3 regions of the Halopseudomonas phragmitis genome follow, and region 3 is predicted to be linked to each of the others. Evidence: predicted binding sites of a transcription regulator. Region 3 holds the regulator's gene; each other region holds the start of a gene.
The links. The regulator FliA, encoded in region 3, starts transcription of late flagellar genes. The targets are predictions, from matches to a motif close to CTAAAGTTTNNNNNNNNNNNGCCGNTAA.

Region 1 (3,233 bases), 1.1 Mb from region 3:
TGGCCCTGGTCAAGGGCACCGACGTGGACAAGCCGCGTAACCTGGCCAAGTCGGTGACAGTGGAGTAACAGCGCGCAGCTTTTGCTCGGAAGCTCGGGAGTCTTGAGCCGCCTGGGAGCCTGGAGCATCTGCTCCAGGATGTGGGTGCAGAGAGTTCGCAGCGGGAGCAGATGCTCCCGCCTCTCGGGGGCCGATCAACGCCGGTTGAAGCGCTCTACCAGTGCGGCCTGATTGGCGGCGGTGCCTGCCAGTTCCTGGCTGAGGCTGGCGCTGCGTTGGGCCTGATCGGCGGTGGTGTCGGACAGGGTCGCGATGTTCACCACGTTGCGGTTGATCTCTTCTGCTACCGCGCTCTGCTCTTCAGCAGCACTGGCGATCTGGTTGGCCATGTCGTTGATCCGTTCGATGGCAGCGCGAATGCCATCCAGCGCCTCATCAGCTTCAATCACCTGAGCCACCCCGACTTCAGCCTGCTCGTTGCCGGCACGCATGGTATCCACGGCGCGTTGGGCAGCCTGTTGCAGGTTGGCGATCAGCCCATGAATCTGCTCGGTTGAGTCGGCGGTACGGCTGGCCAAGGCCCGGACCTCATCGGCTACCACGGCAAAACCACGTCCCTGCTCACCGGCCCGGGCCGCTTCGATGGCGGCGTTGAGGGCCAGCAGGTTGGTCTGTTCGGCAATTCCCTTGATCACATCGACCACGGTGCCAATCTCCTTGGCATCGCTGGCCAGTTGCGCCGAGACGCTGGCGGCTGAGTTGACCGATTCGGACAGTAGTTCGATGGCGTCGCGGGTCTTGCTTGCCACCACCTTGCCGTGGTTGGCCAGTTCGTTGGCGTCACGGGTGGCTTCGGCGGCGCGCTGGACGTTGCCGGAAACTTCCTGAGTGGCCGCTGCCATTTCATTGATGGCGGTAGCTACCAGATCGGTTTCCTGCCGTTGCCGGCTCAGACCTTTGTGGCTTTCGCCGGCCAGGTGGCTGGCTTCGCCGGCTTGCAGGCGCAGTTGCTCGGCGCTGTCGAGCAGCCGGGTCAGACAGGTACGCAACCGAGCCTGCTGACTGTGCAGGGCCATTTCCAGTTGTCCCAGTGTACCGTTGTAAGGGGTGTACATCTGGGCCAGCAGTGGGTCGCTGATGCTGTTGTCGGCAGCTTGCAGAATGCGTTGCAGCCGCTGCTCGTGCAGCGCTTTCAGGGCAAAGGCCGAAGGTACGCCCAGCGCTGCTGCCAGTACAATGCCCCAGCCGCCCAGAGCCAATCCGGCAACTGCACCCAGCGCGGTCAGGGCGGTGACCGGCAGCACTTGCGAGACGCTGCCGGCCCAGTCGGTGCGGATGGCTTTCTGGCCCTTGTTCAAGCGGCTGTACAGTGCCTCGGCACGGCTGACCTGGCCTGCAGTGGTCTTGATCCGGACCGACTCGAAACCGGCCACCTGGCCTTTCTCCCAGATTGGCGTGACGAAGGCGTTGACCCAGTAGTGGTCACCGTTCTTGCTGCGATTCTTGACGATCCCCATCCAGCTGCGTCCGGCTTTCAGGTCTTTCCACATGTGTTCGAACACCGCGGCAGGAACATCCGGGTGGCGGACCAGGTTGTGCGGGCTGCCGATCAGCTCCTCGCGGCTGAAACCGCTGATGTCCACAAAAGCGTCATTGCAGTAGGTGATGATGCCCTTGAGGTCGGTAGTGGAGATCAGTCGTTGGCTGTCACTGAAAGTGCGTTCGCGTTGAGTGACGGGCTGGTTGTTACGCATGGGGGTGTCCTGTGCAGCGGGTGGCCATTGGGCAACGGTGGCCGAGATTCTTGTCTATGCTGGGTATATCGGCCTGAGCCATGGGTTCTTGAGTAAGGCCGGGATAAATGTTCTCTGTACTGCCATACCGTGGTGAGTATAACAGTAGAGCATAAGCCTGATGCAGAACTACCACTAAAAGGAGGTTGCGGTCATGCCCAACAGTCTGGATACCCTCAGCACCTTGCAGGTTGGAAGCACCAGCTATCGCTATCATGCGCTACCCAAAGCTGCTCAGGCACTGGGCGATATCAGCCGCTTGCCGATGTCGCTCAAGGTGCTGCTGGAGAACCTGTTGCGTCACGAGGATGGCGTGACTGTCACCCGGGATGATATTCAGGCGATGGCTGACTGGCTCAAGGCCCGGCACTCCGATCGTGAGATTCAATACCGCCCGGCCCGGGTACTGATGCAGGATTTCACCGGGGTGCCGGCGGTGGTCGATCTGGCAGCCATGCGTGAGGCGGTGGCCAAGGCAGGTGGTGATCCACAGCGGATCAACCCGCTGTCTCCGGTTGATCTGGTGATTGACCATTCGGTGATGGTTGACCGTTTTGCCGATGCTTCGGCGTTTCATGACAATGTGGCCATCGAGATGCAGCGCAATGGTGAGCGCTATGCGTTCTTGCGTTGGGGCCAGAAGGCTTTCGACAACTTCCGGGTGGTGCCGCCGGGCACGGGTATCTGCCATCAGGTCAATCTTGAGTATCTGGCCCAGAGTATCTGGGCTGAGGAGCGTGATGGCGAGCGCTGGGCTTATCCGGACACGCTGGTTGGTACCGACTCGCACACCACCATGGTCAATGGCCTGGGGGTGTTGGGCTGGGGTGTTGGCGGCATTGAGGCTGAGGCGGCGATGCTGGGTCAGCCGGTGTCGATGCTGATCCCCGAGGTGATCGGCTTCAAGCTGACCGGTAAGTTGCGCGAGGGCATGACCGCTACCGATTTGGTGCTGACCGTGACCCAGATGCTGCGCCAGAAGGGCGTGGTCGGCAAATTTGTCGAATTTTATGGCGATGGCCTGGCTGACCTGCCGTTGGCCGACCGGGCGACTATCGCCAATATGGCCCCGGAGTATGGCGCGACCTGCGGATTTTTCCCGATTGATGATGTGACGCTTAGCTATCTGCGCTTGAGTGGCCGCAGTGATGAACTGGTAGCACGGGTCGAGGCCTACAGCAAGGCTCAGGGACTATGGCGCGAGCCGGGTCATGAGCCGCTTTTCACCGACACGCTGCATCTGGATATGGGCCAGGTTGAGGCCAGCCTGGCCGGGCCGCGACGGCCGCAGGACCGTGTGGCGCTCGGCGATGTGCCCAAGGCCTTCAATGAACTGCTGGCGTTGCAGGTGGCTCCGGCCGATCAGGATCAGGCCAGACTGGAAGGCGAGGGTGGCGGTACGGCGGTTGGTAGCCCCCGGGGTCTGGCTTCGGTGCACAT
Region 2 (3,233 bases), 210 kb from region 3:
GGGCTCGGAAGGCTACTTCATCAACCAGTTCCTGGTCGCCCACGTCAACAAGCGTACCGACCGTTGGGGCGGCAGCTACGAAAACCGCATGCGTCTGCCGGTTGAAATCGTCAGCCGTATTCGTGAAGCGGTTGGGCCGAACTTCATCATCATCTATCGCCTGTCGATGCTCGACCTGATCGAAGGTGGCAGCACCTGGGATGAGATCGTCCTGCTGGCCAAGGCCATCGAAAAGGCCGGCGCCACCATTATCAACACCGGTATCGGCTGGCACGAAGCGCGGATTCCGACCATTGCCACCAAGGTGCCGCGCGCGGCCTTCACCAAGGTTACGGCCAAGCTGCGGGGTGAAGTCTCGATTCCGCTGTGCACCACCAACCGTATCAACACCCCGGAAGTGGCCGAACAGGTGCTGGCCGAGGGTGATGCTGACATGGTTTCGATGGCGCGGCCGTTCCTGGCTGATCCCGAGTTCGTCAACAAGGCCGCCGAAGGCCGCAGCGATGAGATCAACACCTGCATCGGCTGTAACCAGGCCTGTCTGGACCACACCTTTGGCGGCAAGCTGACCAGTTGCCTGGTTAACCCGCGCGCCTGTCATGAGACTGAGCTGAACTACATTCCCACCACCCAGGTGAAGAAAATTGCCGTGGTTGGAGCTGGCCCGGCCGGGCTGTCGGCGGCCACTGTCGCGGCCCAGCGTGGCCATGAGGTAACGCTGTTCGATGCGGCGGCTGAAATCGGTGGCCAGTTCAATGTGGCCAAGCGTATCCCTGGCAAGGAAGAGTTCTATGAAACCTTGCGCTACTTCGGCAAGCTGATCGACAAGACCGGCGTTAAGCTGCAGCTCAACCGCCGGGTCAGCGCCGAGGACCTCAAAGACTTCGACGAAGTGATCCTGGCCACCGGCATCGTGCCGCGTACCCCGGATATCCCGGGTGTCGAGCATCCAAAGGTCATCAGCTATCTGGATGCGATTCTCGAACGCAAGCCGGTCGGGCAGAAGGTGGCGGTGATCGGTGCTGGCGGTATCGGCTTCGACGTGTCCGAATTCATTACCCACCAAGGCCAGAGCCCGAGCCAGGATGTTGAGCTGTTCTGGAAGGAGTGGGGCATCGATACTGCGCTGGAGGCCCGTGGTGGTATCGCCGGTATTCAGCCGCAACCGCATCCGGCGGCGCGTGAGGTGTATCTGTTGCAGCGCAAGCGCAGCAAGGTCGGCGATGGTCTGGGCAAGACCACCGGCTGGATTCACCGCACCGGTCTGAAGAACAAGCAGGTACAGATGCTCAATGCGGTGCAGTACCTGAAGGTCGATGATCAGGGCCTGCATATCAGCATCGGTGAAAACGGCGAGCCGCAGGTATTGCCGGTGGACACCGTGATCATCTGCGCTGGCCAGGAGCCGCTGCGTGAACTCAAGGACGGCCTGGAAGCGCTGGGCAAGTCCGTGCACCTGATTGGCGGTGCCGATGTCGCCGCCGAGCTGGACGCCAAGCGGGCGATTGACCAGGGCTCGCGCCTGGCCGCAGGTATTTGAGTCAGCCCCACAACTCGTCATTGCGAGGGCCGCAGGCCCGTGGCAATCCACGGGGCTAGGCCGCCCACCCATGGATTGCTTCGCGGCTGCGCTGCTCGCAATGACGTTAGTGGGGTAGGCATACCCGCGTGTGGATTGCTTCACCCTCGTCATTGCGAGGGCCGTAGGCCCGTGGCAATCCAGGGGGCTTTCCTAAAGTTTTCCGGTTTTGCGCCGATTCTTCACAAGAGAGTTGCTAAAGCCTGTGGAGCCAAGCGTGGCGCGAGTCTATCTGGGGATTTTGCTGAGTATTACCTTGCCGGTGCAGGCACTGACCTTCCAGACCCGCATGGAAGATGTGCAGTGGTCGGTGGCGGGGGATCAGTTCGAGTGTCGGTTGTCGCAGACTGTTACCGGTTACGGTGAGGCGGTGTTCGTTCGCCGTGCAGGCGAGCGGCCGACCTTTGAGTTGAAGCCCTGGAGCAACCTGATGCAGCCGGGCCCGGCCCAGCTCTACAACGAGGCTCCGCTCTGGCGCCCGGGCACCCGTAGCCGGTTGCTGGGGCAGGCTCAGGTTCAGGACGGGCCGGTGGCGCTGGTCGCCCCTGAACAGCAGGCCGGGTTGATGCTGGCCGGTCTGGCCGAAGGGCTGCATCCGACCATTAAGCGCAGCAGCTTTGCCGGCAGCGAGCCGGTGCGAGTGGTGGTGTCCAGCGTCGGTTATCAGGCGGCCTGGAACGATTTTCAGCAATGCGCTACTGGCCTGCTGCCGATCAATTTCGATCAGGCTTCGCGCAGCGTGGTCAGTTTTGCCACGGGTGGCAGCAAACTGGATGATGCTGCACGGCAATTGCTTGATACAGTGCTGATCTATATCGAGGCCGATGATCAGATCAAGGGCATTCAGCTCGATGGGCACTCGGACAACGTCGGCAATCGTCTGGATAACCGTGAGCTGTCCCGTCAGCGAGTGCTGGCTGTGCAGAACTACCTGATCGAGCGCGGGGTGGATGAATCGAAGTTCAGCCTGCGCTTCCACGGTGACAGCTTCCCAGTGGCCAGCAATCGTAGCGCCGAGGGGCGGGCGCAGAATCGTCGGGTGACATTGCGACTGGAAAAGCACTGAGGTTTCTTTAGCCAGTGGCCCGCGCCCCTGTGAATCCTCGCGCTGTAACGCCAGGGCCTGTTGACGTTTCATCGCAAGCCGCGTTGCTGCGAAAAATTTCGCCAGGCTAGGCGTGGGACGCAGGTAATGGTTATTCCCTTGCCAAGTCCCACAACGACGCATGGCGAAATTTTCCGCGCAACCCGAAGGGCCGGGCCTGTTTTTGCGCGATACAGCGTTGCTCGATGCTTATTTGGCCCACCAAACCTCGCATCTCGCTCCTTGTCTCGCGCAAAAACAGGTGCCGGCGCGGTTGTGATGAAACGTCAACAGGCCCTAAAATAGCGCCTTTGGCCGTTGCCCTATCGGGCAGCGGGAGTCATCTTCCTATGGAGCGCGCAATGTCTGACGTGAAGAAAGTCGTCCTGGCCTATTCGGGCGGCCTGGATACCTCGGTAATCCTCAAGTGGTTGCAGGAAACCTACCAGTGCGAAGTGGTGACTTTTACCGCCGATCTGGGTCAGGGTGAGGAAGTCGAGCCGGCCCGCGCTAAAGCTCAGGCGATGGGCGTCAAGGAAATCTACATCGATGACCTGCGTGAAGAGTTCG
Region 3 (3,233 bases):
CATGTCGTCTGGGCGGTTTTCCAGCTCGACCAACTGTTCGGACAACTGTTCGAGGATCTCGCCGGCCTCAACCAGAAAATCCTGGAGAATCTCTTCATCCGCATCGAAACTCATGCACCTACTCTCCCCTAGAAGCCAAGACTGGACAGAAGGTCGTCGACCTCATCCTGTCCAGACACCACGTCCTCCCTTTTATCGGCATGAATCTGCGGACCTTCACCCTTGGAGGATGTTTTTTTCGGTGTTGCCCGCGTTTCGCCGTGTTCAATACCGGCAATTCGATCAACCTGACCAGCCATGCGCACCAGGCTGACCAGACTTTCCTCGACATCATGAACCAGGGTAATGACCCGCTTGATCACCTGACCGGTCAGGTCCTGATAATCCTGGGCCAGCAGAATTTCGTTGAGCTGCGAGCTAACAGCACTGCTGGATTGCTCGGTCTTGGCCAGAAAATCGCCAATGCGTCGGTACAGGTCACGGAACTCGGTGGCGGCGATCTCGCGGCGCTGCAGGCGCTCCCAGTCGGCGCGCAGGGTTGCCGCTTCCTGGCCAAGCTCAGAAACAATCGGCGCGCTGCTCTCAACCAGATCCATGGTCCGGTTGGCGGCCTTGTCGGTCAGCTTGACCACATAGTCGAGATGGTCGGAAGCATCGGTGATCTTGGAGCTGTCGTTGCCTTCTTCGAGCGCATGGGTGGTGTCGATCTGAAAATTGACGATCGCACTGTGCAGCGCCCGGGTGAGCTTGCCGACCTCATGGTACAGACCGCGGTCACGGGCCTGATTGATGGCATGGATGACCAGTACGGCTTCGGCAAACTCGCCATTCTCCAGGTAGCTGACCAGCTGCCGCGCATTTTCCTTGAGGGAATGTTCGAATTCCTGGGCGGTTTCCTGACCGGGATCCTTACTTAACGCCATAACCTTTACCCCGGGTTGTGTTATTTGGCCTGAACGCGCTCGAAAATCTTCTCGATCTTCTCTTTCAAGGCTTGCGCGGTAAAAGGCTTGACCACGTAACCGTTGACCCCGGCCTGAGCCGCTTCAATGATCTGGTCGCGTTTGGCTTCAGCGGTAACCATCAGCACCGGCAGGTGCTTGAGGCGCTCGTCGGCCCGCACTGCGCGCAGCAGGTCAATGCCGCTCATGCCCGGCATATTCCAGTCGGTCACCAGAAAGTCGAAGTTGCCACTTTGCAGCATGGGCAACGCCGTGGTGCCATCATCGGCTTCAGCCGTGTTGGTAAACCCCAGGTCACGCAACAAATTCTTGATGATGCGCCTCATCGTCGAAAAATCGTCAACGATGAGAATTTTCATGTTCTTGTCCAAGTAGACCTCCGTACAAACCAGGGGAAATGCAGGCTCGCTCGCTGCTCACCCGTTGCCATGTTCAAGCCTGTCGAACCACCTAAGGAAACACTGAAAACCCATATTGCCAGCTATCATCCGCCTTGCGTCAGGCCCAGGCGCATTGTCCGGATGCTGGCGATAAAATCAATCGTCGCGCCAATCGGCCAGGCGGGCCCGCAGACGAGCGGCGCACTGGCTGTGCAACTGACTGACCCGTGATTCACTGACCCCCAGTACGGCGCCGATTTCCTTGAGGTTCAATTCCTCGTCGTAATACAGCGACAGCAATAGGCGCTCACGCTCGGGCAACCCCTCGATCGCATTACTCAAGGCGACCCGAAAGCGCTCATCCTGAAGCCCGCCCAGAGGCTCAGCCTCGGCCTGAACATCGGTCGGTGCTCCGGACTCAAGCAAATCATCAAAACTGAATAGCTTGCTGCCGGCGGTATCGTTGAGGATCGCGTAATATTCCTCAAGACTCATCTCAAGTTCGGCAGCAACTTCATTATCTTTAGCGTCACGCCCCAAACGAGCCTCAACCGAGCGGATCGCATCGCTGACCAGGCGTGTGTTGCGGTGTACTGAACGCGGAGCCCAGTCACCCTTGCGCACTTCATCCAGCATGGCCCCGCGAATGCGGATGCCGGCGTAGGTTTCAAAGCTGGCGCCCTTGCTGTTATCGAACTTGCGGGATGCTTCGAGCAAGCCGATCATACCGGCCTGCATCAAGTCTTCAACCTGCACGCTGGCCGGCAACCGACCGAGCAGGTGATAGGCAATACGTTTGACCAGAGGAGCAAATTGCTCGACCAGTCGATCCTGATATTCGGCTGTGCTCTGCGCGCGGGTATACATGCTCACTCCACCAGCCAGTGCCGTCATGCGTCGGATCCGACTTGCTGAACCAGACGCTCCACGAAAAATTCCAGATGGCCGCGCGGATTGGCGGGCAAAGGCCAGCCATCGACTTTCTGGGCAATCGCCCGAATCGCCATGGAGGCCTTGCTGCGGGGATACAGGTCATATACTGCGCGCTGCTTCTGCACCGCCTTGCGCACCATCTCGTCAAATGGCACCGCTCCCACATACTGCAGGGCTACATCCAGGAAGCGGTCAGTCACCTTGGTGAGTTTAGCAAACACCGTGCGACCTTCCTGTGGGGTATTGACCATATTGGCCAGAACCCGGAAACGGGTCATGCCAAAATCGCGGTTGAGCAGCTTGATCAGCGCATAGGCGTCGGTAATAGAGGTAGGCTCGTCACAGACCACCACCAGCACTTCCTGGGCGGCGCGCACGAAACTCAGTACCGAATCGCTGATACCGGCGGCGGTATCGACGATCAGCACATCCAGGTCATCGCCAATTTCGCTGAAGGCCTGGATCAAGCCAGCATGCTCCTGGGCATTGAGATGGACCATGTGCGACACGCCGGAAGCGGCCGGTACCACCCGTATTCCACCAGGACCGGAGATCATGACATCCCTGAGATCACAACTACCTTCCAGCACGTCAGCCAGGGTAGCTCGCGGCTTGAGCCCCAACAGCACATCGACATTGGCCAGGCCAAGGTCGGCATCCAGCAGGACCACACGTCGCCCGAGCTCGGCCAGGGCCAGGCTGAGGTTGACCGACACATTGGTCTTGCCGATCCCGCCCTTGCCGCCGGTGACTGCGATCACTTGAACCGGATGTTTGCTTCCCATCTCGTTGTATACCTTGCCTTAGTAAAATCTCAACTTGCGCGTTGTTTATGCAGTATACCGGCAAAAACGTCAGCCATAGCCTGATCTGCGGGTGCTTCGTTGCTGGCCAGGCTTACAGCCCGGCTGACCAGTTGGTGCCCCACGGCCCGGTTGAGGTCATCGGGGATGCGCTG

Region 1: the regulator FliA is predicted to act here: its motif matches at 1,820-1,847, upstream of BVH74_RS11285 (methyl-accepting chemotaxis protein).
Region 2: the regulator FliA is predicted to act here: its motif matches at 1,733-1,760, upstream of BVH74_RS15305 (flagellar protein MotY).

Annotation. Positions count from the first base shown of each region.
Region 1 covers NZ_CP020100.1:2,445,443-2,448,675, forward strand. Annotated here, with positions in the region: gene glmS (glutamine--fructose-6-phosphate transaminase (isomerizing)) at 1-68, shown strand, start outside; gene BVH74_RS11285 (methyl-accepting chemotaxis protein) at 195-1,754, opposite strand; gene acnA (aconitate hydratase AcnA) at 1,948-3,233, shown strand, end outside.
Region 2 covers NZ_CP020100.1:3,299,037-3,302,269, reverse strand. Annotated here, with positions in the region: gene BVH74_RS15310 (NADPH-dependent 2,4-dienoyl-CoA reductase) at 1-1,540, shown strand, start outside; gene BVH74_RS15305 (flagellar protein MotY) at 1,797-2,645, shown strand; gene BVH74_RS15300 (argininosuccinate synthase) at 3,026-3,233, shown strand, end outside.
Region 3 covers NZ_CP020100.1:3,508,961-3,512,193, forward strand. Annotated here, with positions in the region: gene BVH74_RS16230 (chemotaxis protein CheA) at 1-114, opposite strand, end outside; gene BVH74_RS16235 (protein phosphatase CheZ) at 129-923, opposite strand; gene BVH74_RS16240 (chemotaxis response regulator CheY) at 944-1,321, opposite strand; gene BVH74_RS16245 (RNA polymerase sigma factor FliA) at 1,499-2,236, opposite strand; gene fleN (flagellar synthesis regulator FleN) at 2,233-3,060, opposite strand; gene flhF (flagellar biosynthesis GTPase FlhF) at 3,090-3,233, opposite strand, start outside.